One region of the Bacillus sp. KICET-3 genome, then DNA from elsewhere that is predicted to be linked to it. Evidence: predicted binding sites of a transcription regulator. Region 1 holds the regulator's gene; each other region holds the start of a gene.

Region 1 (8,047 bases):
CCGCCAATGCATCTACACCGCGCAGCATTGAACGGCGGGCTTCTTCGCTAAACTTAATATCTTTTGCCATGTTATTCGAACCTCCTCAGGATTGTTTAAAGATTTTATTTATGTCTTAGCCGATAACAGCTAAAATGTCGCTTTCACGCAAGATTAAGTAGTCAGTACCTTCATATTTCACTTCGGTACCTGCATATTTTGAGAAGATGATGCGGTCGCCTGTTTTGACTTCTAATGCAACGCGCTCTCCGCTCTCTAACACACGGCCTGAACCGGCAGCAACCACTTTACCCTCTTGGGGTTTTTCTTTTGCGGAGTCAGGAAGTACGATTCCGCTAGCAGTTTTTTCTTCAGACTCAACGAGCTCAATGACAACGCGATCACCTAATGGCTTTAACAATGAAACAACCTCCTCAATATTTTCATATGTAATTTTAGCACTCGCACTCAGTGAGTGCTAACACAATTCTTATAATAAAGAATCTCCAGGGCAATTTCAAGTGATAAGGTTAAAAATTTTTTGCGCTTACATATTTCCCGTTATCCTTCCCGCCCAATAATTTGAATGGAGTGTGTTACAATAAACATAGTCTGCTTTAGATCTTTAGAAAAGGAGTACATACGGCTTGAGAAAACAATACTGGTTTATTATTTTGACATACGTGCTCATGCAATTGTCGTCCGTTGTCGGTCTGCCGCTGCTTTATTTTCTTGGCGTCGGAAAGGGGCAGCCACCCGCCGAAACTCAGCTCACACTCGTCGGAGTATGGTCTGTCATCGCCTTTACACTATGTCTTGTGATCGTGCTGTTGATTTTAAGGACCGCTCCAAAAACAACGCTTCGAAACGCCCCGAAAGCATCGATCGGTGTCTCTATCGCCTGGGCGGTCCTCGGCGTTTTTCTCGCGCTTTTTGCCCAATCGATTGCCGCCGCGATCGAAATGAAACTGTTCGGTGTAAATCCCGAATCGGAAAATACACAAAGAATCATGGATATCATTCATGCATTGCCGCTCATGATGTTTGTTTCATCTGTATTCGGTCCTATTCTGGAGGAAATCATTTTCAGAAAGATCATTTTTGGGGCATTTTATGAAAAAACAAATTTCTTTATCGCCGCTTTAATCAGTTCCATTTTATTCTCGGTTGTCCACCTGGATTTCTCACACCTTTTAATCTATACGGCAATGGGCTTCACATTCGCGTTTTTATACGTCAGGACAAACCGGATCATCGTACCGATCTTCGCCCATGTCGCCATGAATACGCTTGTCGTCATTATCCAGACTTTCCAGGGGCCTATTGAAGAATATTTGGAACGAGCCGAAAAAATGCAAATGATTATTGGAGGATTTTTATGATAAGAAGCCCGAAATTTTGGGGATTGATTTATTTTTTGACCGGTGTGCTGTTTACGTATCTGGCAGCTACCACTCCGGGGAATATGTGGTCGTTCTACACGATTCTTCTCATGCTTTTCGCTGCTTACAACATCAGCATTTCCTTTAAAATGTTCGCCCTTTCAAGCAGGTTGAAAAGAAAAAAATAAAACAACTCGTTTTAAAGATAAGAGCCATTCTCGTAAAGAGAGATGGCTCTTTATTTCTGCAGAAATGCCTGGTTTTCCTCCCGAATTGCATTTTTTTGCGCCTGCCGGTAGGCGATTCGCGAAATCACGATGCTGATCTCATAAAGAATTAATAAAGGCACTGAAACCATTAAATGAGACAACAGCTCCGGCGGAGTGATAACCGCCGCAATGACGAACAGAACAAAGTAGGCATACTTTCTGATCTTTGACAAAAACATTGGCGTCACCAAGCCGAGCCTTGTCACAAACATAACCACCACAGGCATCTGAAACAATAAACCGAAAGGAAGCGTCAGCTGCAGAAGAAATTGAAAATATTCGTACACTCCGATGACTTGATTCACATTGAGATCATCGGATAAGTTCATCATAAAATCAACGACAAACGGAAACAAAATAAAGTAAGAAAAGGCAATGCCGCCTAAAAAGAGAATAATCGATACAGGAATATAGCTTAGCGTCACTTTGCGTTCTTTTTCATACAGCCCCGGGCTGATAAACGCCCACAGCTGATACAAAATGAGCGGCGAGGTCATGACAGCGCCGATGATGAAAGCGAACTGCATGTATACCAGCAAAGGGTCCGTCAGTTTAAACGCATTGAGCGTAAGCAGTTTGGCTTCCTCCGTCTGCTGCAGATAAATAATGATCGGCTTTGCAAGAAAGAAGCCCGCCATGACAAAAACGGCAAAAAAGAAGGCAGTGAACATGAGCCGTCTTCGCAATTCTTTAATATGTTCCAACAGCGACATTTCTTTTCCCTTCATCAATGTCATCCCATCCTACTGATCTTCTTTCTTTTTGTCGTTATCGTCATCCGCCAGACCTTTTGTCGCGTTTTTAAACTCCCGTAATGTATTGCCTGCTGCTCTTCCCAGTTCAGGAAGTTTTTTCGGACCGAAAATCAAAATCGCCAAAATAACGATTAAAATAAAGCTTCCAGGACCGATTGTCGGCATATAAAAGCCTCCCCCTTTCCGTCATTTTTCTTCCGTCATTGAATAATGCTTCAGAAAATACACCAATGACTGAAGTTCAACCGCTAAATCTATATGATGAATTCGAATGTGTTCCGGCACATTCAAACGGGCCGGCGTAAAATTGAGAATACCTTTGATACCGAGCGCAACAAGCCTGTCCGTAATCGATTGGGCGGCATGGGCCGGGACCGTCAAAATGGCGACGGGGATGTCATCTGTCAAATGCTCTTCAAGTTTATTCAGGTCGTATACGGGAACGCCTCCGACTTCTGTTCCGATTTTGCTTTCATTGACATCAAAAGCAATCGCAATTTTCGTGTTGTTGTTTTTAATGAAATTGTAATGGAGAAAGGCTGTTCCTAAATTTCCTACACCGATGAGCGTTACGTTTGTCATTTCATCCTGATCGAGCGTCTTTCTGAAAAAGGACAGCAAATAATTCACATTATAGCCATAGCCTTTTTTGCCGAGAGCTCCAAAATATGAAAAGTCCCTGCGAATTGTAGCAGAATCAACTTTTACGGCATCGCTCAGCTCAGCAGACGAAACACGCTGCTTTCCTGATGCATGAAGGTTTTTTAAAAAACGATAATATAACGGCAGCCGTTTCGCTGTCGCTTGCGGAATTTTTGAATGATCCAAGTTCATAACCGATCCTCCATGTTTACTTCAGCTTTTTCCCTTTTATAGTCGCCGTTTTTCCCGCCCGTCTTTTCTGCAAGATAGGTCGGGCCTATCACCATTCCCTTATCCGCCGCCTTGCACATGTCATAAACAGTCAGGGCGCATACGGAAGCTGACGTTAACGCTTCCATTTCCACACCTGTACTCCCTTTTGTCTTGACTTTTGCCTGAATATGCAGGATGCTGTTCTGTTCTTTTTCTTCCCATCGAAAGGCGATATCGACTCCCTTAAGGGCAATCGGATGGCACATCGGGATGATGGCGGACGTTTGCTTCGCCGCCATGATTCCGGCTACCTGGGCCACCGCCAGCACATCGCCTTTCCCCATTTCCTGGTTCTTGATTTTTGCATGCACGTCTCTTGTCATGGACACGCTTGAGAGAGCCACAGCAGTTCGGACTGAAGCTTCCTTTTCGCTTATATCAACCATTTTGGCTCTGCCTTGTTCATTAAAGTGTGTAAATTGGTTCATGATAAAAACTCTCCTTATAAAGATCATACACTATTTTTTTCAATCTGTCTTTTTCTTTTGGTTAAAATCTTCCAGACTTCACTTAATTGTTTGCTGACTGCTATCTGATAGGCTACACTTAAAATAGCAAACAAGAGGTGAAATAGATCATGATGATTTTACAAGTCAATCAGCTCTCAAAATCGTTTGGGGCCGATTCCATTTTAACGAATATAAAGCTTGAAGTCAGATCACGGGACCGGATTGCGATCGTCGGCCGCAACGGAGCCGGAAAATCGACTTTTTTAAAAATTATCGCCGGCCGCCTGTCTTATGAAAAAGGGGACATCATTAAGCCGAAGGATTTAACCATCGGCTATCTTGATCAGCATTCAGGACTTGATTCCGAGCTGACGATTAAAGAGGAATTGCTTTCGGTCTTTGATCATTTGAAAACGATGGAAACCGTGATGCGCTCGATTGAAGAGGAAATGGCGCATGCTGATCCGGACAAGCTGGAATCTTTAATGAAAACGTACGATAGACTCCAGCAGACGTTTAAAGACAAAGGCGGCTATCAATATGAAGCTGACGTCAGATCTGTGATCCACGGAATGGGATTCGCCGGACACGGCGATTCCGCGCGCGTGCAGGATTTAAGCGGCGGACAAAAAACGAGGCTCGCACTCGGAAAAATGCTTTTGACAAAGCCTGATCTGCTGATTCTTGATGAACCGACAAACCACCTGGACATCGACACGCTCACATGGCTGGAACAATATTTGCAAAACTACAGCGGCGCCATTCTGATCGTCTCCCATGACAGGTACTTTCTTGATAAGGTCGTCACCCAAGTATATGAGATTTCCCGCACCCAGAGCAAAAAATACATCGGAAACTACAGCTCATATCTTACATTAAAAGCGGAACACCTTGAAAGAGAGACCAAGCTGTATGAAAAGCAGCAGGATGAAATCGCCAAGCTCCAGGACTTCGTTGACCGCAACCTGGCAAGGGCCTCAACGACAAAGCGCGCCCAAAGCAGAAGAAAACAGCTCGAGCGGATGGAAGTCATGACAAAACCGCTCGGCGATGAAAAATCAGCCAACTTCCGCTTTGAGATTTCGCGGCAAAGCGGAAATGACGTTTTACGCGTCGAAGATCTGACGGTCAGCTATCAAGATCAGCCTCCGCTCCTCCGTTCGCTCAATTTTCATATTACACGCGGGGAAAGCGTGGCGCTTGTCGGCCCTAACGGTATCGGAAAATCGACGCTGTTAAAAACGCTGATACAGAAGCTGAAGCCTGCCGCCGGAACGATCACAACGGGCTCACATGTCTTGATCGGCTATTACGATCAGGAACAGGCTGAATTGACTTCGTCAAAACGCGTCATTGACGAGCTGTGGGATGAGTATCCAGAGATGAATGAGAAAGATATTAGAACATGCCTGGGAAATTTTCTATTCTCCGGAGATGATGTGCTAAAACCGGTTCACGCCCTGAGCGGGGGTGAAAAAGCCCGGCTCGCGCTCGCCAAGCTGATGCTTCAAAAAGCCAATTTTCTCATTCTTGATGAGCCGACAAACCATCTGGACTTAGACAGCAAGGAAGTATTGGAAAACGCTTTGATTGACTATCCCGGAACGATTCTATTTGTGTCTCATGACCGTTATTTTATCAACCGCATCGCAACAAAAGTATTTGAGCTCTCCCCTGAAAAGGTGGAAGAATATTTAGGGGACTACGATTATTACACAGAAAAAAAGGCGCAGCAGCTTGAGCTCGAAGAACTGGAAAAGCAAAAAACGCAAGAACGGCGAAAAACCGCTTCAGAAAAAGAGGCCGGAGCAAAACGCAGCTATGAGGAAGAAAAAGAATGGAAAAGGAAAGAACGCCAGCGCCAGCGCCGCATTGAAGAAATAGAAACACGGATCACGGCCATTGAAGACCAAATCGAAAAAAATGAAGAATTGCTTTGCGAGCCTGAAGTATTTCAAGATCATGAAAAAGTGCAGGAGATCAACTTCGAAAATGAACATCTGAATGACGAGCTGGAACAGTTATTATCCGAATGGGAAGCACTTTCTACAAATGAATAAATACCGAAAACCACTTCATTCTTTGAAGTGGTTTTTTATCCACAACACAAATCCTTTATTTAAAGGGAAGAAAGCGATTTACCCACAATATCCACACCATTTCTAATATTTATGCACATTATTAACAGGTAAAAAAGCTCTATATAATAGGTTTTCTAGATGTTATTCACAGTCCTGTGGATACATGTTAACAATTTGTTTATAACTTTATATGTACTAAAAAACCTCACAGCTGTGAGGTTTTCAAAAGGATGTCAGCTCCAAGCCGGGCTGGCCGTTCATATCATATTTTCCCCTGATTCCTTTTTCAAAAGCAACGGTTCCTGCGGCTGCAATCATCGCCGCATTATCCGTGCACAGAGAGAGCGGCGGTATCAGCAGCTCGATATCCGGATATGCGGAGAACGTCTCTTCAAGGGCTGTTCTAAGTCCTTTATTTGCCGCTACTCCGCCGGCAAGCAACACTTGTTTGACACCATAGGCTTTAGCGGCGCGCTCCGTTTTTGTCACCAGCACATCGATGACGCTCTCCTGAAAGCTTGCCGATAAATCTTCAGGAGATATCGTTTCCCCTTTTTGAGAAGCGTTGTGAAGCGTATTAATCACCGCTGACTTTAAGCCGCTGAAACTGAAGTTGTAAGACCCCTCTTCAAGCCATGCGCGCGGAAGCGGTACATTTGCTTCACCTTGGTGGGCGAGCTTATCAATATGAGGCCCTCCAGGATAAGGCAGCCCCATCGTTCTGGCTACTTTATCGTACGCTTCGCCTGCAGCATCATCGAGCGTTTCCCCGATCACTTCAAATGAGCCGTGTTCTTTCATATACACAAGCTCTGTGTGTCCGCCGGAGACGACCAAAGCGAGCGCAGGAAAGCGGATCTCTTGTACAAGCCGGTTTGCGTAAATATGGCCTGCAATATGGTGAACGCCCACCAGCGGAATATTGCGGGCAAAACTCAGTGCCTTGGCTGCATTGACGCCGATCAGCAATGCGCCGACAAGTCCCGGTCCTTCTGTTACCGCAATGGCATCAATATCATCAAAGGACATGCCTGCCTGTGAAAAGGCTTCCTCAAGCACAATCGTCATCTGTTCTACATGATGCCTTGAAGCGATCTCGGGAACCACCCCTCCAAACCGTTTATGGCTTTCAATTTGTGACGCGACCACGTTTGTGACAATATCTGTACCGTTTTTAACGATGGCGGCGGCGGTTTCATCACAGCTTGTCTCAATTCCCAATACATACAAATCTTTTTTATGATTCATTTAGTCTCACCCACATTAATAAAGCATCTTCTCCATTATCAGTATAATAATGTTTGCGAATTCCCCCCGGCTGAAAACCGAGTTTTTGATATAAGCTTTGGGCAATATGGTTCGATACCCTGACTTCTAAAGAAAGCTGGGCCGCCTTCTTTCTTCGGCACAGTTCCATAGCTTCTCTTAAAAGGGCTTCCCCAAAATGGCGTCCCCGATAACCGGGTAAAACGGCAATGTTGGTAATCTGCGCATCATCCAGCACAATCCAGATCCCGCAGTAGCCGATGATGTTTTCGTCGACTTCAAGAACGAGATAATGAGCATAAATATTATGGTGAAGCTCCTGATAAAATGATTCCTTTTTCCATGGAGATGAAAAAGACAGCTTTTCAATTTCATACACTTGATCTACATCTTTTGGACTCATATCACGTATGACCATTTGAGTATTCATGGTTTCACCCGTTACTTTTGTTTTTCCAGCCATACGGCTTCCGCCTCGGCCAAACGAATATAATTCGGGACAAGGCTGTGGACAGGCTCAGGTTCTTTGCACTCTCCGATTAAAGCCAATTCGGATGGCCGCGGAAGGTGATGAGAAGCGCCTCCGATCACGGCTTGATGATTTAGAGTCTTTTCAATCATTTCCTTGTGGATGTCGGTGTCATTGCCTAAAAACAGCACTTGCTGCTTGCTTTCCTTCAGCTTTTTCAGCCAATCCTCAAGCAAAATATTTTGATCCTCTTCCAAAGCTAAAAGCCTGTTATTGCCGTCATATTGGTACAATCCAGTATAAACCTGTCCCCGTCTTGCATCAAACAGCGGACAGATGACTCCTGAGAAAAAACGGCCGTTGGCAGCCAGCACTTCAAGGCTTGAAACCGCTGCAACGGGAATATTCAAAGACCAGGCCAGCGTTTTCGCAATCGTGACGCCGATGCGCACTCCGGTATAAGAGCCCGGTCCCCTTGCAAC
Region 2 (8,047 bases), 930 kb from region 1:
CAAACGGTGACAAGCATCGTGCTCTTGACCTGCGCCCCGATTGACCCGAGCGAAAGCCCTTTCCCCCAAAAATCCTGAGTAAATAAATCAAGATGAAAAACAAAGATGATGGCGACGATAAATGCAAAAATCGGCACCAGTTTTGAAATGGTCGTAATTAAGTTAATCATGGCAGCGGATTGGACTCCCCGCAGAATCAAGAAGTGTACGATCCAAAGAATCACGCTCGCCCCGATAATAGATGCGATATTTTGCCCGTTTCCAAACGCGGGGATGAAATATCCGACTGAGCTGAACAGCAGCGTCCCGTATGCGACGTTTCCGAGCAGGGCTGCGAACCAGTATCCCCAGCCGCTGTTAAAGCCCATGAAATGACCGAATCCTTCCCGTGCATACGTAAAAATGCCGCCGTCTAAATCAGGCCTTTTCGTCGTGAGATTTTGAAAAGAGAAAGCCAGGGCGATCATGCCGATTCCGGTAATGACCCAGCCGATCAAAATCGCTCCGGCCCCGGCTCCGGAAGCCATGTCGCTTGCGAGGTTGAATGCCCCACCGCCGATCATCGATCCTATGACAAGCGCTATGAGCGCAAACAGACCCAGTTTTTTTTCTTCCGCCATTTTGGTCACCTCATTCGGTTTAAGGGTGGAAAAGGGAGAAAGGCTCCCTTTTTCCGTCAGTCAAGCTCGCCCAGTGTCGCCGCCATGACTGCTTTAATCGTGTGCATGCGGTTTTCCGCTTCATCAAATACTTTAGAATGTTTGCTGCGGAAGACTTCATCTGTTACTTCCATCTCTTTGAGGCCGTGCTCTTTATATACATTTTGTCCGTATGTTGTATGGAGATCGTGGAAAGCTGGCAGACAGTGAAGGAAGATGACCTCGTCATTTCCGGTTTTCTTGACCAGATCCATATTGACTTGATAAGGTTTCAGCAATTTAATGCGTTCAGCAAATTTGTCTTCTTCACCCATGGACACCCAGACATCTGTATACAGCGCGTCAGCTCCTGAGACCGCTTTATCTGTATCGCTTGTTACGGTCACCTTTCCTCCGGATTCTTTTGCGAAAGCCTCTGCCATTTCCACGATTTCTTGATCAGGGAAAAGGTCTTCAGGCGAGCAGATTCTGACATCCATGCCGACTTTCGCTCCGCCGATGAGCAGGCTGTTGGCAACATTGTTCCGGCCGTCGCCGATATAGGTCAGTTTGATGCCTTTCACACGTCCTGTGTGCTCCTTGATTGTCATGAAGTCGGCAAGCATTTGTGTTGGATGCCATAAATCGGTTAAGCCGTTCCATACCGGTACGCCTGAATGTTCGGCCAGCGACAGAACTTTTTCATGTTCAAAACCGCGGAATTCAATACCGTCAAACATCCGGCCGAGAACTTTTGCCGTATCTTCGATCGATTCTTTTTTGCCGAGCTGAATATCGTCTTTGCCAAGGTACTCAGGATGGGCGCCGAGGTCGATGCAGGCCGTTGTGAAGGCACAGCGCGTTCTGGTTGACGGTTTCTCAAATAACAAGGCGATGTTTTTGCCTTCTAAATAGCGATGTTTGATGCCTTGTGCTTTTTTGTCTTTTAATTCTTGGGCAAGATCGAGCAAATAAAGGATTTCCTCTTCTGAAAAGTCTTTTTCGGCTAAATAGCTTCTGCCTTTTAAATCGATTGTTTTCTCCATTTTGTTCTCTCTCCTTTTTCTAAAACGGCTATTTGATATCTTCACGGTAAAGCGGCATGCTCATGCAGCGCGGGCCTCCGCGTCCTCTTGAAAGCTCTCCGCTCGGGATTTCGATGACTTTGATGCCCTGCGCTCTCAAGCAGGCGTTGGAAATGTAATTTCGGTCATAAGTGACCACAACACCTGGAGCGATGGCGAGGGTATTGGAGCCGTCGTTCCACTGTTCGCGGGCTGAAGCGATTTCATCTCCGTCTCCGCAGAAAATCAGGTTCACATCTGAAAGGCCGAGCGTTTTTTTCAGGACCTCAAGCAGATTGTGCTCTTCAGTAATATGAATGTCTTCATCGGTTTCTCCTCGTTCAAGGATAAAGATCCGCATGTCTCCTTCAGGACCTTGAATTGCCGGATGGATCGTGAATTGATCGCGGTCAACCATCGTAAATACAGTATCTAAGTGCATAAAGGCTCTGGTTTTTGGAATTTCTACGGCCAGTACCCGGCGAATTTGGTTTTGGCGTTTCAATAAATTTCGGCCGAGGCGTTCAATTGCCTGGGCGGACGTACGTTCTGAGACGCCGATTGCCACCGTTTCCTCATTAAGTACAAGCTCGTCTCCGCCTTCGATATTGAAGCTGGAATCGCGATCAAGCCAGATCGGAATATCCAGGCCTTTAAATCGCGGATGGTGCTGCACGATATAGCGCATAAACAGCGACTCTCTCCGGCGGGCTGGTTCCTTCATTCTATTGATGGTTAGTCCGTTGCCGATTGCGGCTGCCGGGTCTCTTGTGAAATAAAGGTTTGGCATTGGATCGAGATAGAATGGATAAGGATCCTCCATCAACTCATGCAAGTTGGTGCGCGTCCCTTTTTCCAATTCATTTTTTCGAATGCCGCTCATGACATGTTCGATCATTGAACTGGTATCCATCGAAAGTAAGTATTCGTTTAATTTCTCATAAGCCCCGTGTATGTCTGCTTTGCTTTCAGACAAAAGATCGCTGATAAACTGCTTGCGGACGGCTGCGTCCTCCAGTGCTTCGGCTGTCAGCTGCTCTAAATAAAGAACCTCCACTCCTTGTTGTTTTAGTGCTTCTGCAAATTGGTCATGTTCCTGTTGAACGGCTGTCAAATAAGGAATATCGTCAAACAGAAGCCGTCCAAGATACTCGGGTGTGAGATTTTCCAATTCCCGCCCGGGCCGCTTCAGCATGACGGTTTTCAGATTGCCGATTTCTGAGTAAACGTGTATCGGTGTCGTCATGATCATCCCGCCTCCTAAGCTCTTTTTTACTACATGTTCAGCTTAAAGCAGCGGGAGAAGAAGCGCTGTGAGAGCGCTAACAGCAAGAATGAGAACTATTTCACATATTTTTTGATGAAGCAAAAGCAAAAATGAATAAATATGATAATTTGAAAATGAACGGCTGTCAGGACAATAAAAAAAACGTATAAATTCTGTATATTTTTTAAGGGGATTTATTTTTGAACAATGTTTGAACATGAAAAAGCCGGCCCTCCAGCGGGACCGGCTATTGCAAACGGCTTCAGCACAAATTCTCACAAAAGGACTGCGCCGTTTCGGGAGATTCAGAGATCACCAGACAGGTATCATTGCCGCAAATGCAGCCCAGCATCTCGGGCCGTCCAAGCTGATCAAGCAGAACCCCGATCGCATGGGCATTTCCGGGCATCGTCTTAATGATGACCATGTTTCCGGAGCGGGTGACCTGTAAGACGACATCTGACATTTTCTCCTTTAGTATTTTTGTGGTGTTAAGTGATAAAGTAGGGTTTGTAAGATAGACAAGTCTTCCATTTTCATTGCTTTGTTTGACAAGGCACATCTCTTTTATATCCCTTGAAATGGTAGATTGAGAAGCGGTTACACCGCGGCTCTTCAGCAGGCTGACTAATTGTTCCTGCGTTTCAACGGGATGTTCGAGTATGGTTTGTCTAATGATCCATTGCCGTTTCTGTTTATCCATCGGAGCGCCTCCCTCAGGCAAGCACGTATATTTTTATTATAGAACGTTTTTTTGTTTATACATGGAAGCTATTTTACAGAAAATCAAATCTTTTATGGGGTTGATAGGCTTCTGAAATTCACTTATAATGCTTGAAGATGACAAATTGATAGAACGAAAGAAAAAGTGGTTTTCTAGGGTTCCGCAGATGCCCCGCATTTGGCCTGGTCCGAGAGAAAACACATAACGATAAATCGTTATGACACGGTGGGATAAAAGCCCAGGAGTTTATGCTCTTTATAGAGCGCTCTCCTGGGTTTTTATTGTGATGATCAATCTTTGAAAAGGAGCTGGTGATATGAAAAAGAAAGTCATTGATATCGTTCTGATCATCGTAGGAGCATTTTTCTTTGCATTGGCTGTTAATCTGTTTGCGATACCGAATGATCTGGGAGAAGGGGGCGTTACCGGGATCACGCTCATTTTGTATTATCTGTTTGAATGGTCCCCAGGCATAACAAACTTTGTGCTGAACGGGATTCTTCTGATCATCGGCTATCGGTTTTTGGATAAAAAAACAACGGTGTATACGATCATCGCGGTAGCGGCCAATTCATTTTTTCTTCATGTGACGGAAGAGTGGGTCATCCCTTCTGAGGAAGTGATCATCAGCTCGATTTTTGCCGGCGTATTTGCCGGTGTCGGCATCGGCATGATCATCCGCGTCGGGGGAACGACCGCCGGTTCGGCGATCCTTGCCAGAATCGCGAATAAATACTTTGACTGGAACATCAGCTATGCTTTATTAATGATTGATTTGGTTGTCGTATTCAGTTCCTACTTTATCATTGGGGCCGAAAAGCTGATGTTTACGATCGTCATGCTTTACATTGCCACAAAGGTGATGGATTTTATCATTGAAGGGCTCAATACGAAAAAAGCGATTACGATTATTTCTGAGCATAAAAATGAAATCGCCGCGCAAGTGAACACGCTGATGGACAGGGGGGTTACGGTCTTATCGGGCCGCGGCCATTATACGGGCGATTCTAAAGAGATTTTATATATCGTCATCAATAAGCAGGAGCTGTCCATGCTGAAAAAGATTATTCGCAGCACAGACAAAAAAGCCTTTGTCATCATCCATGACGTCAGGGATGTGTTTGGCGAGGGGTTTGTTGATATATCGAAATAGCGGGGAGGGCTGCCGGATGTGACCGGCGGCCTTTTTGAATGGGGGCTTATCATATGGCGCAACCGATCCATTACATAAAAAGAAGTAGTGGCTTATCTTTCTTCTCCCTCACATTGTAAATTTAAGCAAAATTTAAGCTTGAAGGAGATAAAACTCATACTTTAGTAGGATTTGGCGCATTTTCTAGATGATTATAATGAATAAAAATGGCCTGTGTTAAGAAGTGAAAATAGTTGTGTGAAAGCGCTGAAGAAAAATAAAAGCAGCCGCCTATAAAGCAAGAATCAAAATGGCAAACCGCTATTCCGCTTCTTGAAAGGGGAAGGGAGGTCTTCACATTTGGATGGATTGATAGAAGTAAGGGGCAAAATGTTTTTCAGATGTTGGCTGTTTCTCGCTACATTTGGATTCGGGGCTGCAAGTCTGTGGCTGTTTTATATGGGAATGACATTTCAAACAAAATATTATCTTTTGGCCATACCTGCGGGCCTTTTTTTCAGCCTTTTTTTCTTCACCCTGTTTTTAATCGTTTTCCCCGCGTTCACGAAAAAAGGAAACGTTATCTTCAATATTATAGAAGGAGAAAACGGCCGGCTGTTCTCAGGCAAGAAATCGGTCGATATCAAGGACATGAAAAGCATCAGAATGGATTGGCACCGATACAGCCTGAAAGGCATCTTTTTAATGGATGTGCTGATCCGGACCAGGGAAAACCGGATGGTGCGCATTCCGACTTACAACATTCTTCCGGAACCGGCTTTTTATAAAGCGGTTGAGCTTCACATCCTCCCGCATATGACAGAAGAAGCCCGGCAGGATTGGATCGGCCAGTTTACGGATGCGCAGAGAAACGCTTATCTGAAAGAGTTTGATAAAGATAGATAGCTATCCCCCGGTTTGGCCGGGCCGCATCATATATTTCTATTCATAACGAAGTCGCCAAAGCATATCATAGAATCTGAAAATAAAAAGCCTTCATATAAAATGAAATGTCTTGTGAAACCTTTTGAGGAATAAATCCGTCATACTAATGGCAATGTAATGCGCCTGTATCAGGCCGGGAGCTGTAGCGTTTAAGAAAACAATGTTTGTTTTTCCTATTTTATGTTATTGTAGAACTAGTTTGCTTTGATGTGACCGCTTGCCGGAACAGAAAAAGACTAAAATGTTAAAAGGTAGAGGTTATCATGAAAAAAATATTCTCTCATAAGCTAAGCTTTTTTTTGTTAGCTGTTATTTTGGTATGGGCGAAAACCTATGCTTCTTACTTAATGGAATTTAACTTAGGCGTGAAGGGAACCACGCAGCAGATTCTCTTATTTATCAATCCATTCAGCTTTACCATTGTGTTTCTCGGTTTGGCTTTATTTGCAAAGGGAAGGCGCGCGGCGATATGGATTATTGTCCTTGACGCCGTGATGACGTTTGTATTATATGCAAACATTTTGTTCTACCGTTTCTTTGATGACTTTTTGACTTTTGCAAACCTGAAACAAGCCGGAAACCTTGGCAATATGTCGGACGGCGTGTTTGCCATCATGTCTTTTCACGACATCATCTATGTCATTGACTTGATTATTCTGATTGCGCTGTGTGTGCGCATGCCGGAACTGAAGGCTTCACAACTGAAGAAAAGATGGGCCGCTGTCGTCGTTCTGGCGGGTGTTCTTTTGTTTTATATCAACCTGTCAGTCGCTGAAAAAGACCGTCCGGAGCTGCTGACAAGAACGTTTGACCGCAACTATATCGTCAAATATTTAGGGCCTTACAATTACACGATCTATGACGGCGTTCAGGCGGCTCAGAATGCGACGCAAAAGGCGTATGCAAGCAGCGATGATTTGACGAGCGTCATCAACTACACAAACTCCCATTACGCGAAGCCGAATGACAAGTACTTCGGCGCCGCGAAAGGAAAGAATATTATTAAGATCCATTTGGAAAGCTTCCAGTCGTTTTTGATAGATTACAAGCTGAATGGAAAAGAAGTAACGCCGTTTTTGAATAAATTGGCGCATGGCGAAGAAGACACGATGTACTTCGACAACTTTTTCCATCAGACTGGACAGGGCAAAACGGCTGATGCCGAGCTGATGATGGATAATAGTCTTTTCGGGCTTCCGGAAGGTACGGCATTCGTAACAAAAGGACAAAATACGTATCAGTCCCTGCCGGCGATTCTAAACCAAAAAGAAGGCTATACGAGCGCCGTCCTGCACGGCGATTATAAATCTTTCTGGAACAGGGATCAGGTGTACAAGCAGATCGGCTATGATAAGTTCTTCGACGCCAGCTCTTATGACATGTCTGAAGACAACCTTGTCAACCTCGGTTTGAAAGATAAGCCGTTCTTTGAAGAGTCCATCCCGATGCTGAAATCGCTGAAACAGCCGTTTTATGCGCATTTGCTTACGCTGACGAACCATTATCCGTTCATCCTGGATGAAAAAGACGCCACCCTTGAAAAAGGGACGACCGGAGATGATACGGTTGACGGCTACTTCCAAACGGCCCGCTATCTTGATGAAGCACTGGAACAGTTCTTCAAAGACTTGAAAAAAGCGGGGCTGTATGATGATTCAGTAATCGTAATATACGGGGATCACAACGGAATTTCCGAAAACCACAACCGTGCGATGAAAGAAGTTTTGGGCAAAGAGATTACACCATATCAAAACGCAATGAATCAGCGGGTGCCGCTTATGATTCGCGTGCCTGGTAAAAAAGGCGGAGTCAATCATACGTTTGGCGGAGAAACCGACGTCATGCCGACACTGCTTCACCTCCAAGGAATCGATAACAAAAACTATATCAACTTTGGAACAGATCTCTTTTCAAAAGATCATGACCAAACGGTCGCTTTCAGAAACGGCAACTATGTAACGCCGAAATACACAGTGATCGACTCGACGGTGTATGATACAAAAACAGGTAAAGAATTAAAACCGAACAAAGAAACAGAAAACCTGAAAAAACAGGTGTCTGAACAGCTGAACCTGTCTGACCAGGTTCTCTACAAAGATTTGCTGCGCTTCCATAAGCTTTCGGACTTTAGGCCTGTTGATCCGTCAAAATATCATTATGGAAAAGAAAAAGCCAACGAATAAACCAGACAACGCCTGACGCTTTATTAGCCGTCAGGCGTTTTTTAAGTTTTGGTTTTAAAAAGAGTATATTTTCCTATTCATCTCTGTTACTTTC
Region 3 (8,047 bases), 1.7 Mb from region 1:
TTGACGTGCTGCATCAGAAATTGGACAAATGGCTCATCCCTGACAAGCCAAGCCGCATAATTCCGCTTGATAAACCGCTCGGCTTCTTGAAAGGAAGCAAAGGTTTCGTGCTGTATGACCCCGTTCAATTGAATGTTCCAGCCGTTTTCGGCCGGAAAGAGGAAAAATTGATCCTCTTCTCTGTTTGCATAAAGCGATCCGTTTTCAGATTCTTTCAGATTATATATGTTTCTGAAAGCGTCGGCTCTAAGCGGTTCAATCGGAAACGGCTCTTGCACGAACAGCCTGAACACTTCGTCTGTCAGCGGGCATCCGGCTGCTTTGGCATGGCCTCCTCCGCCGAATGTGCCGGCGATCTCTGAAACGTCTGTTTCATCATGAATGGTGCGAAGGCTCACCTTTTTACCGCCCATATTCAAGATCGCAATATAATCAAGGTGGGGATATTCCTTCCCCAGCTCGTTTCCGACTTCTGAATGATAGTTTTCGGCATAGACGATTCCGACACAGTGCCCGTGAATAAAGGTCTGTACGATTTCCCGCTTTTTCCTGCGAATGTACCGTTCGATTTTTTCTTCTTCCATATCGAGAATTTTTTCCTCGAATTCGTCAAAAGAAAATTCGCCGTTCTCTTTCAGGCGCCGGAGCATTTTTTCTTCAAATTCATCGATGGACACCATAAAAAACAGGTCATTCAGCCGCTTCGCCTGAAGTGCGCCGGCTTCTTCCCATTGCCATGTGTCATAAAGCCGGACGAGCTCGACAAACTGATCCATCGCTTTCGTTTTCTCGATCAGGCCGTTTTCAGCCAAGTATTCATAAAAAAGAGAAGTGGCTGAGGCGAGTCTTCCGTCTTCATATTCGACTTTTACCATTCCCCATGGGTATTCGTTCAAATGGAGCGCTGTTTTATGGTGATCGATGAGTTTGACCTGTCCGCCTGCTTCGGCATATTCATTCAGCCTGTTTTCATTTTCTTGATGAACGGATAAATCCGTGATAAATAAACCGCCCTTTTTTTTTCCTTTGTCTTTCGCTCTGTCTAAAAACCGTTCAACCTGGACATCCAGGCCTGTGACGGAGTTGTAGCGTACCTCCACCTGCTCGCCAAAGGCCGCCTTTGCGATGATTCCGCAGCCGACTCCGTCCAGGTCATTATGAGAATACAAATGATACATCATGCTGTCCACCCTGCTTATGTTTATTGTTTTTATAGCCTGCCGTTTTTATATAGGGAAGCAGGTTTCACTTCCAACATCTGTTTTACTATTGTAAAAAGGCGGCGTTTTTATGCAAGTGTTTCGGTAAACGGCTTCCTGAAGTTTACATGAGCAGTCAAACATCTGTATGCATGTTCAATCCGTTCTTCATCGGGAGGTTCGACCTCTTTTAATGGGTATTCAAGTCCAAGCGCTTCCCATTTGTAGACACCGAGCTTGTGGTATGGGAGGACTTCAACCTTTTCGACGTTTGAAAGGCCTCCGATAAACGTTCCGAGCCGGTTCAAATCGTCATCAATATCCGTGATGCCGGGAACAAGGACATGGCGGATCCAGACAGGGATATGATGATCGCTGAGGAATTCGGCGAACTCCAAAATATGATCATTCGGCATTCCGGTTAGTTTCATATGCTTTTTACGGTCGATTTGTTTTACATCCAGCAAAACGAGATCGGTATATTGGATCAATTCGCTGATCTGCTCCTGGAATGCGTCTGCCTTGGAATAGCATCCGCCCGAAGAATCAAGCGCCGTATGAATGCCGTGTTTTTTGCAGGCCTTGAACAGTTCGATCAAAAACGGCAGCTGTAAAAGCGGTTCTCCCCCGCTCACTGTTATCCCGCCTCCGGAAGATTTCATATACGGGAGATAGGATTGGATATCATCGACGATTTCAGAAACGGACATTTGTTTTCCTGTTCCGATTTCCCAGGTATCCGCATTATGGCAAAACTGGCAGCGCAATATACAGCCCTGCATAAAGACGACATAGCGAATACCCGGCCCATCGACCGTGCCAAATGTTTCAATCGAATGGATGCGACCGTGCATCATGTGGATCACCCCTTGTGATGGGAGCGGAGCGCCGAAGGACGCCCCGCATGATTGATGTTACATGGTTTCATGGAATGTGCGGCTGATGACGTCTAACTGCTGTTCTTTTGTCAGCTTAATGAAGTTCACCGCATAGCCTGATACGCGAATGGTTAATTGCGGATACTCCTCTGGATGTTCCATCGCATCCAACAATGTTTCCCTGTTGAATACGTTAACATTTAAGTGATGGCCCGCTTTTTCGGCATATCCGTCAAGAATGCTTGATAAATTGGCAGCGCGGCTTGCTTCATCTTTGCCGAGAGCTTTCGGGATGATGGAAAACGTGTTCGAAATTCCGTCCAACGCATAGCTGTAAGGAAGTTTTGCCACTGATGAAAGGGAAGCAAGCGTACCTTTTGTATCGCGTCCGTGCATCGGGTTTGCTCCCGGGGCAAATGGTTCACCCGCCCGGCGGCCGTCTGGCGTATTTCCGGTTTTCTTCCCGTATACGACATTTGATGTAATCGTTAATATGGACATTGTCGGCATGGATTTCCGGTATGTCTGGTGTTTGCGCAGCTTTTTCATAAATCTTTCAACAATGTCGACAGCGATGGCGTCCACGCGGTCGTCATTATTTCCGTATTTCGGGAAATCGCCTTCTGTTTCAAAATCAACGGCAATGCCATTTTCATCCCTGACCGCTTTCACTTTTGCATATTTAATAGCGCTTAACGAGTCAGCGACAACGCTCAATCCCGCGATTCCAGTCGCCATTGTGCGAAGAATTTCAGTGTCATGGAGCGCCATTTCCGCCCTTTCATAACAATATTTATCATGCATATAATGGATGATGTTCAGCGTGTTGATATACAGCCCTGCAAGCCATTCCATCGTTTGATCAAACTTATGCATGACTTCATCATAATCCAAAATGTCTGAGGCGACTGGCGGCATTTCCGGTCCGACCTGCATCTTATGCTTTTCGTCTTTTCCGCCGTTAATCGCATAAAGAAGCGCTTTCGCCAAGTTGGCGCGTGCTCCGAAAAACTGCATTTGTTTGCCGATTGCCATTGCTGATACACAGCAAGCGATACCGTAATCATCACCATATTCGGGACGCATGATATCATCATTTTCATACTGGATCGAGCTCGTTTTTATGGACATTTTGGCGCAGTATTGTTTAAAGCCATCAGGAAGTCTGACAGACCAAAGTACGGTCAAGTTCGGTTCAGGTGCAGGACCCAGATTGTCCAACGTATGAAGGAATCTGAACGAGTTTTTTGTGACAAGAGCGCGGCCGTCTTGTGCCATTCCTCCGATTGATTCTGTTACCCATGTCGGGTCGCCGCTGAACAATTCATTGTATTCCGGCGTACGGGCGAATTTTACTAAGCGGAGCTTCATGACGAAATGATCGACAAGCTCTTGTGCCTCCTCCTCTGTCAGCACCCCATTCTGCAAATCTCTTTCAATATAAATATCCAGGAACGTTGAGACGCGGCCAAGGCTCATCGCGGCTCCATTTTGCTCTTTAATGGCGGCCAAATATCCGAAGTACAGCCATTGAAACGCTTCTTTCGCATTTGCAGCCGGCTGTGAAATGTCAAAGCCGTATCCTGCGGCCATCTCTTTCAATTCTTTCAATGCCCGAATTTGCTCTGACAGCTCTTCGCGCAGCCTGATGTTTTCTTCAGACATGATGTTTGATGTGCCGGCTGCATCTTTTTTCTTTTCGCTGATTAAGAAATCCACACCATAAAGAGCGACCCGGCGGTAGTCGCCGATGATGCGTCCGCGTCCGTATGCATCGGGAAGACCTGTAATGATTCCGACCTTGCGGGCCAGCTTCATTTCATCTGTATAGGCGTCAAATACACCTTGGTTATGCGTTTTGCGGTAGTCTGTAAAAATTCTTTCGACTTCCGGATTTAAATCAAATCCGTATGATTGGCAGGCTTGCTTTGCCATGCGAATGCCGCCGAATGGCTGAAGGGAGCGTTTGAATGGCTCATCTGTCTGAACGCCGACCACTTTTTCCAGGTCTTGATTTAAATAGCCGGGTCCATGCGATGTGACGGTTGATACGATTTCCGTATCCATGTCAAGAACACCGCCGTTTTCACGCTCTTTTTTCGATAACTCCATGACTTGATCCCATAATGCAGTTGTCGCTTCGGTTGGAGGCTGCAGAAACGATTCGTCGCCTTCATAAGGCTGAAAGTTATTCAGAATGAAATCCCGTACGTTTACTTCTTTTTGCCATACATTTGTGGTGAAGCCTTTCCATTGTTCCATCTCGTCCACCTCTTTTTTTAATCATTTTTATAACAGCTGTTACATATATATCTTATGATCTGTAGAACAGGTTTGAATGTGAAAAAAGTCACAAGTATGTGAAATTCTTAACAAAGTTCGTAGAACTTACACAAATTGAAGATGCAGCCCTTAGAAAACAAATTCATGATTGAATCTGTATTATAATAAAAGAAGAAAAAGTCAAAACTGTTATATATAAATCAAAATACCGAAAAACGGCGCGTTGTCTCCATTTAGGACAAGAAAAACACCCGCTTCTTAAGAAACGGGTGCTGTCATTGGGCGGCTAATACCTCGGCGATTTTGTCTTCGATATCTTTTCCTTTCTCATCATCAAGCAGCTGATTTAAAATGACAGAGAAAATCAACGTTTCTCCGCTTTTTGTATCAACATAGCCGGATAATGAACTGACGGTCGACAGCGAGCCTGTCTTTGCCTTTACTTTACCTTTGAGGGCCGGATTTTTCATACGGTTGCGCAATGTTCCGCCGGCCATTCTGTCACTTTCGCCGGCAACCGGCAGTGAATGCAGAAAAACGGAAAACCATTTTTTATCCTGAACGGAAAATAACAGATTTGTGATCTGATGTGCGGAGATGAGATTGATATGGGAGATTCCCGAACCGTCTCTCAGGAGGATGGCGTCTGGATCAACGGCAAACCTCGGAAGCGTTTCTTTTAAAACGCCAAGCCCTTTCTCCCAGCTCCCTTCTTCTTTAACCGTCCTTCCCATCTCCTTGACCAATGTTTCGGCATGGCCGTTGTTGCTGAGCTTCATAAACGGCACCATCAGCTCTGAAAGCGGCATGGATTGATGGGTTGTGACACGGTGCGCGTTTTGCGGCGAGACGCCGGTTTTTGTTTTTCCGAGCACTTTGATGCCGTGCCGCTTGAGCGCCTGCTTAAACAAATCAAGAGCATAGCCGGTCGGTTCCCAAACAGCGATCCATTCCCTGACTCTTGATGTTTCCATCGGGATCGTGCCTTTGATATTGATCGTATTTGTGCCATGCTCCCTTGCGATTGTGATCTCTTTTTTTCCGTCGGCGGGGACGGTTTCGGCATGGTTGGCGATGTTTACATATGCCGTTTTTGGAGATACCGTAACCTTTGGTTTTTGCCCGGTTTTTCCGCCAGGGTTCACCTCGATGATCACTGTGCCTGCATCATAATCTTCATTTGGCGATGCGGTTAATGCGGAAATCTGTGCTCCGTAATATGTATGTTCATCGCTCCAGGATATATCTGGCGAATAGCGGACATCGTCATACCAAGTATCATCCCCGACAAGGTTTCCGCGGATCTGCCTGATTCCTTTTTGACGGATGCTTTTAGCCAGCTTATCAAAATCCTCTGTTAACAGTGTGGGATCGCCTTTTCCTTTTAAGTAGAGATTCCCTTCGACCTTTTTCCCTTGGACAGGCCCGTCAGCCAGCACCTCTGTTGTAAAAGAATAATCTTCGCCAAGCACAGAAAGAGCAGCGGCGGCGGTCAAAAGCTTCAGATTGGATGCGGGTCTCATTCTGACGTCTCCCATATGGCTGTATACGACCTTTCCGGTGTCCGCCGATCTGACGCTGATTCCCGCAAGCGCTCCTTTTAAGTCAGGCTCATTTTTTAATATCCGGTCAAGTTCGGCGGCAAGGCCGTCGTTCTTTTCAGTCGCATGGACGGCAGCCTCTTCTCCAACTGTGTGGGACGCAATCCCCAGAACGAATATTATCATGATGCACAGGCAAAGCTTTACGGTTTTGGACATTCAGTTCCCCCCTTCCGCTCATGTTTTAATACTTTATTGCAAAAAGGGGCGGGATATACTTCGAAAATTGTGTAGTGTGGGCATTTGAAGCTGACTGGAACAACAGTAAACTAAAAAATTCAAAATATTTCATTTCCCCGTCAAATTTACGGCATAAAAAAGCACCACTTATAGTTTACACTATAAGTAGTGCTGGAATTTTATTAGTAAGCCAGGCTGAATAGACCTTTAATATGGCTTAGGTAGCGCACGTTGCTTGCCTCTTTCATTAAGGAAGCAGGAAGTCCTTTCAGGGCTGTTGAGTTAGCGCCGATGATCGCAACTGCATCTTTGCGGCCAAGGCTTGCAAGCGTACCTGAGTTGACAGGGCTGAATGTTTCAAGAGATTTGTTTTCTAAGTATGCGTATAGGTTGTAGCCGATCAGTTCGCCCATTTGCCATGCAATTTGTGCTGTCGGCGGATATGGACGGCCGTCCGGACCAAAGACGACAGCGCTGTCTCCGGCAACGAACACATCTTCATGTGAAGTAGATTGAAGGAATTCGTTCACAGTCGCGCGTCCGCGGTTGACTTCAAGGCCTGATTCGCCGACAAGAGGATTTCCTTGTACGCCGCCAGTCCAAACAAATGTGTTGGCAACTACTTTTGATCCGTCTTTCAGATCAATGACGTTCCCCTCTACATTTGTGACAGGAAGACCTGTTAAGAATTCAACGCCGCGTTTTTCAAGGCTGGCAGTCGCGCGTGCGATAAGATCATCCGGAAGAACAGGAAGGATTTTCGGCCCTGCTTCAACCAATTTTAATTTGATTTCTTTAGGGTTTACACCGTATTTTTTCGTAAGATTTGGCATGATGTCAGCAAGCTCACCGACAAGCTCGACGCCTGTTAAGCCGCCTCCCCCGATAAGAATTGTTGCATCAGCTTCATTTTTGGTTTTGGAGTATTCGCGTACGCGTTCTTCGACATGCTTGAAGATCTTCTTCGCATCATTTGCGGATTTAAGAACCATGCTGTTTTCTTCAAGTCCAGGGATGCCGAAGTAAGCCGTTACAGAACCGAGGCCGACTACGAGCGCATCGTATGTTAGCGTAGAACCGTCTGAAAGAGCGACTTCTTTTTTATCAACGGAAAAAGAGTTTACTTTTGCGATTTTAAGATCGATGTCTTTTCCTTTGAAAAGCTTTGCAAGCGGCATAGCGATGGCTTGTTCTGAGACGTTTCCTGCCGCAAGACGGTGCAGTTCCGTAATGATCTGGTGAGTCGGGTATTGATTGACCACTGTTATTGTTGCTTCTTCTTTACTGTAATGTTTGCGTACTGTTAAAGCAGAAAGTAATCCGCCGTAACCAGCGCCTAGAATGACTATATGTTTTGACATCATGAATCCTCCGTCCTTATTCTAAATGTGTTCTGAAGGTATTATTTTTGTTTTTCGCGTTCTGACATGATTTGCAGGTAGCTTTGGACAAAGCGGAACAGTTTTTGAGCCTGCGGATCTTTAAGCATTCTCAGAAGACCGAACAGTCCGATCACTTCATTGCTTTCGTCAGCGCGGTCCTTTGCTTCGATCGCCGTCGCCGCGATATCTTTCGCCGTTTCTTTTACCGGCTCGAGAATTTCTGTAATGGCACCTACAGTATCGCTTTTTAATACTTCGTCAGTCGCCACGGATTGCGCGAAATCGTAAGACTTCGTCAAAATGTTTACCAGTTCAGTCAGCTTTGGAAGCTGGTCGACTAGAACAGTCAAAGACTCCTGTACTTCAGGTTTTAGCAGCTGATCAATGAGATCGCGTTGGCTTTGGCTAACAGATTCGTTTGTTTGATCGATTGTTTCCGGCATAACCAATTCTCCTTTACAATAAGCAATGTGCTATTTTTTGCAGGAAGTTCTTTCTGATCGGAGTTTGTGAATTTATGCACA
Region 4 (8,047 bases), 960 kb from region 1:
CCGTTTCATTCCTTTATATTGAAAGAGATCTTTTCCCATTAATAAATCATAGGCTCCTTACTGCTGACTCGTTTCCGGAACACATAGTAGCTCCAGATTTGGTAGCCCAGCACAAATGGCAGCAATGTCAGCGCGACAATCGTCATGACTTTTAACGAATAGTCGCCTGAGGAAGCATTATAGATCGTCAAGTCATATGCGCTTTTCACAGAGCTGATCATGACGCGCGGAAACAGCGCCGTAAAAATCGTGCCCACTGTGAGTGCGATCCCCGCTCCCGTCATGGCAAACGTCCAGCCGTCGCGTTTTTGTTTCATAAACATGATGGCAAGCACATAGCAGACGACAATCAAAGCGGCAAGCGGAATCGTCACCTGGCCGCGGCCTGTGAACAGATCGGTTTCAAAAATGGACAGCGCAACAAAAGCAGCGAGCGCGGCCAAAACGGCGAAAATAACTTTTCCGGCCAGCTGTCTCGCACGGTCACGCAAGTCCGCCTCCGTTCTAAGGGTAATGAATATCAGGCCGTGCAGCAGGCATAAAAGCGTGACTGTGACCCCGCCGGTGACCGAATAGACATTCACATAATCTGTGAAGCCGGCGTGAATATTCATCTCGGCGTCTATCGGCATCCCCCGTAAAATGCTGGTGAATAAAACGCCGAACAAAAACGGCGGCAAAAGGCTTCCGAAAAACACGACCCAATCCCACGTCTTCGTCCATTTCGCCGTTTCCACTTTTCCTCTGAACTCAAAAGCGACACCCCGTCCAATCAAGGCAAGCAGCACAAACACGAACGGGATATAATATCCGCTGAACATCGTCGCATACCAATTTGGAAAAGCGGCGAAAATCGCCCCGCCGCCGGTCAGCAGCCAGACTTCATTCGCATCCCAGAAAGGGCCGATCGTATTGATCATCACCCGCCGTTCAAGCTCATTCCGCCCGAGAAACCGGGTCGCCATTCCGACTCCGAAATCGAAGCCTTCGAGAAAGAAAAAACCTATGAACAACACCGCGACTAATATAAACCAGAGCTCATTAAGAGATACCATGGTAAACCTCCTGATCAAACGGGTCTGTCGAAACGGGCGCCTCATGATGATGGTCATGATGCCCAGCCCCTTTTTTAATCTCACGGACAAACAGATAGACAAGGACCAGCGCCAAAATGAGATAAATCGCAGTGAACGCAATCACCGAGAACAGAAGCATTCCCGCTGAAACATTCGGTGAAACAGATTGAGCGGTTGTCAATATTCCAAAAACCGTCCACGGCTGCCGTCCGATCTCTGTCATAATCCATCCCGCCGTGTTGGCGATGAACGGAAATGCGATCAGTCCGACCATCACCCGCAAAAACCATTTGCTAGTCTCAAGCTTTTTGCGGAAGCTGAGGAAAAGTCCGGTCAAAGCCGCAATGATCATGAGGATTCCCGCGCCTGCCATAATCCTGAAGCTCCAAAATGTCGTTTTTACCGGCGGAATATAGTTTCCTTCCCCATATTTTTTTTCATATTGTTTTTGCAATGTTTTCATCCCCGGAACATCGCCGCTGAATTTTTTATAAGCCAGATAGCTCAGCGCATAAGGAATGCTGATTTCAGACTTGTTTTCCTGCTTGTCCGAGTCAATATTGGCAAGCATCGTCCATGCGGCAGGGTCTCCGCTGTCATCCCAAAGCGCTTCGCTTGCAGCCATTTTCATCGGCTGGCTCTTCATCAGATGCTGTGCCTGTTCATGACCGCTGAAGGCAACGCCGATTCCTGAAACGAGCGCTACAATCATGGCGATCTGAAAAGACTTTTTAAAAAAGGCCATTTCCTGCTTTTTCAGCATTTTGTACGCACTCACACCGGCGATAAAAAACGCCCCCGTGGCAAGCGCGCCGAAAATGACGTGCGGAAATTCCACCCACAGCTGCGGGTTTTTAATAATCGCAAAGAAATCGGTCATCTCCGCCCGGCCGTTTTTAATCGCAAAGCCGACAGGCTCCTGCATAAACGAGTTGGCGGCTAAAATCCAAAATGCAGACAGCATCGTACCGATCGACACAAGCCAGATGGAGAGCAAATGAACCTTCTTCGGAAGGCGGTCCCAGCCGAATATCCATAAACCGATGAAGGTCGATTCCATAAAAAAGGCCAAAAGGGCCTCAACAGCCAGCGGGGCTCCGAATACGTCGCCGACAAAGCGCGAATATTCAGACCAGTTCATCCCAAACTGAAACTCCTGTAAAATCCCGGTGACGACACCGACGGCAAAGTTAATTAAGAATAAGTGCCCCCAAAATTTCGCCATCGTCCGGTAAACGTCTTTTTTCTTTACAACGTAAAGGGTTTCCATCAAAGCAACCATAAAGACAAGTCCGATTGACATCGGAACAAAGATAAAGTGAAAGATTGTTGTTGAAGCGAATTGAAACCGGGCTAAGATTAATTCGTTCATTCCCTGCTACCTCCATTTGATCAAAAATCATGCTTCTCCATTTGTTCAGCACTTCACAATAATGCTCTTACAGGTGACGCTTTGAGATGCCCAAAGCCGTCTGCTCTCAAAATAATACAATAGACTTATAAAACAACATAAAGACTACTTATATAAGTAATTTACACCGTTTGATTATAGAAAAAAAGATCTAATTACCTAAAAAATGGATCATTTTGTGACCAAACCTTGACTAAAAACCAAACTTTTTTTGACAACAAATAGGTTTTATTTACCATGATGTTGAGCAAAAGCCCGTTCCATCAACTAAAAAACACCCTTGAAAGGGTGTTTGTTCTGTCACAAAATCGATATTTTTGCCTTTGGACTGTCACTTATCCGATATACTGTTTGACAATTCTTTCGGTATGAGCCAAATAGCTCTCACCAAAGGAATTCAAATGCATATAAACATAAAACAGCTGATATAAAGGCCAGATGTCGCGATTGAGCGCTTCTCCCGACGCTTCCTCATAAGCGCGGTAAAACCGTTCAGTAAAACCGCCGAACAATGCGGTCATCGCCAAATCCATCTGGCAGTCCCCATATAATACGGCCGGGTCGATAAGATATGGGGAACCGTCCCCGCCTGTCATCCAATTGCCTCCCCAAAGATCTCCATGCAGCACGGATGAGCGGGGGTTGTCCGGAAGCCAGCGTCCGATCGACTCTGCAAGCCTGATATGCTTCTCCGCCTGTCTTTCATTCAAAAAACCTTTTTCACAAGCGAGTTTGATTTGCGTAAGCAGCCTTTTCTCCCGGTAATAGGTATTCCAGCTGTCATATCTGCCGTTTTCCTGCTGGAATGTACCGATATAATTATTATGCGCCAAACCGTAATACGGCTTTTTCGTCCGGTGCATGCCGGCCAGCTGGACGCCAAGCTTTTCCTCAGCCTGAAAAGAGAGTGTGCTTTTGATATAGGAGAGAACCAGAAAACGCCCGGCATCGCTTTTTCCGTTGTACGCCAACACTTCCGGCACCTTCACGGCGTTTGTTTGTTTCAGCTCTGCAAGTCCCATGGCCTCTTTTTCAAAAAAATCGGCCGGCACTCCATGATTGACTTTGATGAACAAGCGGGTTTCATCTGTTTCTACAAGGAAAGAGCGGTTGATGTCGCCGCCTCCCACTTCTTTTATTCTTCGAACCGCCAAATTCCCGGTTGATGATTCCACCGCTTGATCAATGATTTTCTGCAGATCCATTCCATCACCCCCTCCCTCACTTTATACAAAAAAGCCGCAGAAATGAAAAGCGTTCAATAGGCCCCGAAACCAAAACGATTCTCATACCTATGGATGATATTTCCTTATCTTTGTTCACATAAAAGCCACACATCTTGTGAAATATTTCACAATACCCTGCTATACTTATTCCGTAATCATAGATCCTTTCTTGATGGTGGTGAAAAACATGGAAACCAAATCACTCATTTTAGTAGAAGAGCTCGCATTGAAAAAGCGCAGCATCTTTATGCAAAGTCCGCTCCGCTATCTTTTGCGGTCTATGCTGGCAAGCATGTTCATCGGATTTGGCGTTATTGTCGCATTTAAAACGGGGAACTTTTTTTATCTTGAACAGTCTCCGTTCACATATCCAATCGCAGCGGTCACTTTTGGGGGAGCCATTATTCTTATTGTTTATGGCGGGGGAGATTTATTCACGGGAAATACATTTTATTATACATTTGCGGCGCTTCGCAAAAAGATGCGCTGGTTTGATGTTTTAAGGCTGTGGATCTTCAGTTATGCGGGAAATATAATGGGAGCCGTCTTGTTCGCAGGTCTTATTTTTTCAACCGGCTTATTTAAAGACCCGTCCGTCAACAGCTTTCTGCTGAATGCAGCCGATCATAAAATGAATACGCCGATGCCGGAATTGTTTTTCAGAGCGATTCTTTGCAATTGGCTCGTCTGTCTTGCCTTTTTTATTCCGATGTCTCAAAAAGGCGACGGTGCAAAAATGTTCTCCATGATGCTGTTTGTTTTTTGTTTCTTTATTTCCGGATATGAGCACAGCATCGCCAACATGGCCACTTTCGCCGTCGCTTTGGTGACCGAACATCCGGACACCATCTCTATTTACGGCGCTGTTCACAATTTAATTCCCGTAACATTGGGAAATCTGGTCGGCGGCGGATTTATGATGGGCTTTATGTATTACTATGCGAACGAGCCCGGCGCGAAAGAAATCATCAAATAGCGCCTGCTTCCATTTATAAAAGTATCATGAAAAGATGACGCGGTTCATAAAATCATACTACTTTTAAAATGGAGGCTGTATGATATGCAAAGTTTTCAAACGCTCTGCCGGCAATTTGGACAAATATTGAATGGAGAGGCGAAAGTGGAACACGGCGTTTGTTCCGTCAGTGTAAACCGGAATTTAAACGTCACCATTCAGGGGAGGCCGAGCCGGGGAGTCGGGATGGAAGAGGTCATGTTTGAGTCGCTTGATCAAAACGGCGTCGCCTTAAATATGGCGGAAGAAATTCCGCTTTTCACGAAAAAGCTCGCCGATCAAGGCCTGATCATCAGCGCATTGCACAATCATTGGATTTTTACCAAACCGAATCTGCTGTATATTCATTTTCAATCTGTTGAACCGCCATTACAATTTGCAAGAAAAACGGCTGCTGCCTTATCTGTATTGCGATAAAGCGGCAGCCGTTTGCATTTATTTCTTACTTGAAAGCGCGGCTCTTTCCACAGCTTCAGCGACGATCGCATGAACATCTGGATTCAGCGGATCAGGTACCAGATCGCCCTGCTTTGTACAGGAGGCAATTGCCTCGGCTGCGGCAACAAGCATCGGATGGGTGATCGATTCAGCCCCTGCATGTAAGGCGCCTCTGAAAATGCCGGGGAATCCAAGAACATTGTTGACAGACCGGCCGTCCGCGGCATAGGCGGCACCTGCCTGAAGCGCTTCTTCAGGCTCAATCTCAGGCTTCGGATTGGACAGTGCCAAAATCACCTGGCCTGAGCGGACCCATTTTTTATTGATCAGTCCGGGCACGCCTGTCGTCGCAATGATAATATCACAGCTTTCCATGAGCTCCTCAATGTTTTCAGCGGCATGACCGCCGTAATTCTCCAAGCGGGCCATCGCTTCCATTGATTTATCCGTTCCGATTACCCGTTTTACTCCGTAAGCCATAAACATTCGGCAGATGGCGACGCCGGCAGCGCCAAGACCGATTTGGCCGACATGGGCCTGCTTCAGGTCGACACCTGCGCTTTTTGCGGCTGAAATCGCCGCCGCCAGTGTAACAACGGCAGTACCATGCTGATCATCATGCATCACCGGGATATTCAGCTGCTCTTTCAGGCGCTCCTCGATTTCAAAGCAATGCGGAGAGCCGATATCTTCGAGTAGAATACCATTAAATCCGGGTGCGATGTTCTTCACCGTTTGGACGATTTCGTCGGGATTTTTCGTATCAAGCAGAATCGGGATGCCGCTGATTCCGGCCAGCTGATCAAACAGTGCGGCTTTCCCTTCCATAACCGGCATTCCGGCAACCGGACCGATATCTCCCAAGCCGAGAATGGCGGTTCCATCCGTCACGATGGCGACCGTATTGCCGATTCCGGTGTAGATTTTTGCTTTTTGCGGCTCTTCCTTAATAATTTCGCATACGTTGGCGACCCCTGGTGTATATACCCGTCTCAGGTCAGCGAGCGACCGGATCGGCATTTTGCTTTTCATATGGATCTTCCCGCCCTCATGCGCGGAAAGCACGTCATCGGAAACAGTATGAAGATGAATGCCTTCCTTTAGATTGCGAATCACTTCAAGAATCTCGGTCAGCTGTTCTTCATGCTCGACTTGAACGGTGATGTTTCTCATCGTATAGTGCGGCCCAACCTTGATCGTCTCAATCTCGCCGATATCTCCGCCGGCAAGGCCGATCGCGGTGGTCACCTTTCCAAGGTTTCCTGGTGCTGAAGGAATTTCCAGCATCAAATTTCGAATAATATTTTTGCCATTCATCACAGAATCCCCCCCCATGATTTAATCAATATCAGCTACTGCGCCGGCGTCTTCTTTTTATCCGTGTACCAAATGAATTTTCCGGTATATCCGTACAGAATTGCGAGTCCGATCGAAACAAAGCTCATCCACATGAACGGCAAGTAAGCAAAGGTAGAGACGCCCAAAATTCCGGCCATATAAATCCCGTTGTCTGACCAAGGCACCATTCCGGATGTCATCGTGCCTCCAACCTCCGCGTTTCTTGACAGCACCCTCCGGTCGATGTGCAGCTTATCATAGCTTTTCTCCATGATTTTCGGCGTTAAAATCAGTGAGACATACATGGCGCAGCCAAAAACATTAGCCAGGAAGGCGACAATGAGGGTCGAAAACGTCACATTGCCTGCAGATGTCAGCTTTTTTTGGAATTTTGACACAATCACTTTGAGAACGCCTAAATGCTCCAGGAGCCCTCCAAATCCGAGTCCGAGGATAATGACGGTGACAGAACCGAGCATTCCCTCGATGCCTCCACGGTTCAGAAGCTTGTCCATAAATTGGATGCCTGTGTCAATTGAAAAACCGCTGTACGCTGTAGCGATCGCATCGGCGAAATTCATCCCCTGAAATACTGCGGCCCAGATGGCACCCAAAAGAGCACCGATCGCAATCGTCGGTATGGAAGGCTTTCGCATCGCCAATAAAGCGATGACGATGATCGCCGGAATGAGCATCCAAATCTGAATATCAAACGTGTCCCGCAGCGAACTTTTCAAAAACTCGACTTTTTCCAAATCAACATTTTTGCCCCCGTAAATAAATCCCGTAATGGTAAACAGCACCGCGGTGATCACATAAGCGGGAAGCGATAAATACAGCATCGCCCTTACATGGGTGATGACTTCGACTTTTGATAAAGATGAAGCAAGCACTGTGCTGTCTGACAGCGGAGACAGTTTGTCCCCAAAATACGCACCTGATAAAACAGCGCCGGCTACAAGCGGAAGGGGCATTCCAAGGCCTTCCCCTATCGCCATCATCGCAATCCCGGCCGTTCCAACCGTTCCCCACGATGTCCCTGTTGCAACAGATGTGATCGAACAAATAATAAGCGTGGCAAGCAAGAATATGCTTGGATGAATAAACTCAAGTCCATAGTAAATCAAAGTCGGCACTACTCCGCCGGCTATCCACGTTCCGATCAGAGCGCCGACGGCGATCAGGATCAATATCGCTTCAAGTCCGTTGGAAATGCCTGTTGTAATCGATTTTTGCAAATCTTCATATCGGTGGCCGAGACGCAGCCCGAGCAAAATCACCAAAAACCATGAAATGAACAATGCCAGCTGAATCGGCAAATGAAACTTAACGGTAAAAGAACAAACTATTGCTAAAAAAGCCCCTAATACACAAATGATTTCTAACATTGATGGCAACCGTGCGTTTTTCAACCTAAATCCCCCTTATAAATGAAACGCTTACAAAAAAAGCTACATAAAAATAATGAAATCTAGTTCAAGTTTTTCTTAAAAATTTAACTAACTTGAAAGTAGTATACCACGAAATTAATTATTATGGTAGC

The links. Region 1 encodes Rex, which represses fermentation and respiration genes when NADH is low (regulators of the CRP and FNR family bind a similar motif). Its sites were predicted from a motif close to TTGTGAAATATTTCACAA; they were not measured.
Region 2: a site for Rex is predicted at 3,037-3,054, ahead of arcA (arginine deiminase). Genes of this name have one in related genera too.
Region 3: a site for Rex is predicted at 4,416-4,433, ahead of pflB (formate C-acetyltransferase). Genes of this name have one in related genera too.
Region 4: a site for Rex is predicted at 2,490-2,507, ahead of R5H20_RS22265 (cytochrome ubiquinol oxidase subunit I). Genes of this name have one in related genera too.

The regions. Positions count from the first base shown of each region.
Region 1 covers NZ_CP137345.1:702,693-710,739, reverse strand. The annotation lists gene groL (chaperonin GroEL) at 1-70, opposite strand, end outside; gene groES (co-chaperone GroES) at 116-400, opposite strand; gene R5H20_RS03545 (CPBP family intramembrane glutamic endopeptidase) at 627-1,361, shown strand; gene R5H20_RS03540 (YdiK family protein) at 1,361-1,549, shown strand; gene tatC (twin-arginine translocase subunit TatC) at 1,600-2,367, opposite strand; gene tatA (twin-arginine translocase TatA/TatE family subunit) at 2,374-2,550, opposite strand; gene R5H20_RS03525 (redox-sensing transcriptional repressor Rex) at 2,572-3,219, opposite strand; gene moaC (cyclic pyranopterin monophosphate synthase MoaC) at 3,216-3,728, opposite strand; gene R5H20_RS03515 (ABC-F family ATP-binding cassette domain-containing protein) at 3,878-5,809, shown strand; gene tsaD (tRNA (adenosine(37)-N6)-threonylcarbamoyltransferase complex transferase subunit TsaD) at 6,053-7,078, opposite strand; gene rimI (ribosomal protein S18-alanine N-acetyltransferase) at 7,068-7,526, opposite strand; gene tsaB (tRNA (adenosine(37)-N6)-threonylcarbamoyltransferase complex dimerization subunit type 1 TsaB) at 7,538-8,047, opposite strand, start outside.
Region 2 covers NZ_CP137345.1:4,388,272-4,396,318, reverse strand. The annotation lists gene arcD (arginine-ornithine antiporter) at 1-620, opposite strand, end outside; gene argF (ornithine carbamoyltransferase) at 677-1,684, opposite strand; gene arcA (arginine deiminase) at 1,713-2,948, opposite strand; gene argR (arginine repressor) at 3,232-3,672, opposite strand; guanidine-I (ykkC/yxkD leader) riboswitch at 3,835-3,940, shown strand; gene R5H20_RS22425 (YitT family protein) at 4,010-4,846, shown strand; gene R5H20_RS22420 (YfjD family protein) at 5,216-5,731, shown strand; gene R5H20_RS22415 (lipoteichoic acid synthase) at 6,034-7,953, shown strand.
Region 3 covers NZ_CP137345.1:2,409,729-2,417,775, forward strand. The annotation lists gene R5H20_RS12255 (DHH family phosphoesterase) at 1-1,178, opposite strand, end outside; gene pflA (pyruvate formate-lyase-activating protein) at 1,289-2,053, opposite strand; gene pflB (formate C-acetyltransferase) at 2,114-4,339, opposite strand; gene dacB (D-alanyl-D-alanine carboxypeptidase/D-alanyl-D-alanine endopeptidase) at 4,636-6,120, opposite strand; gene R5H20_RS12275 (NAD(P)/FAD-dependent oxidoreductase) at 6,324-7,502, opposite strand; gene R5H20_RS12280 (helical membrane plugin domain-containing protein) at 7,544-7,966, opposite strand.
Region 4 covers NZ_CP137345.1:4,358,649-4,366,695, forward strand. The annotation lists gene cydD (thiol reductant ABC exporter subunit CydD) at 1-39, opposite strand, end outside; gene cydB (cytochrome d ubiquinol oxidase subunit II) at 39-1,055, opposite strand; gene R5H20_RS22265 (cytochrome ubiquinol oxidase subunit I) at 1,042-2,448, opposite strand; gene R5H20_RS22270 (fructosamine kinase family protein) at 2,823-3,692, opposite strand; gene R5H20_RS22275 (formate/nitrite transporter family protein) at 3,901-4,689, shown strand; gene R5H20_RS22280 (DUF1259 domain-containing protein) at 4,774-5,145, shown strand; gene R5H20_RS22285 (NAD-dependent malic enzyme) at 5,164-6,483, opposite strand; gene nhaC (Na+/H+ antiporter NhaC) at 6,519-7,916, opposite strand.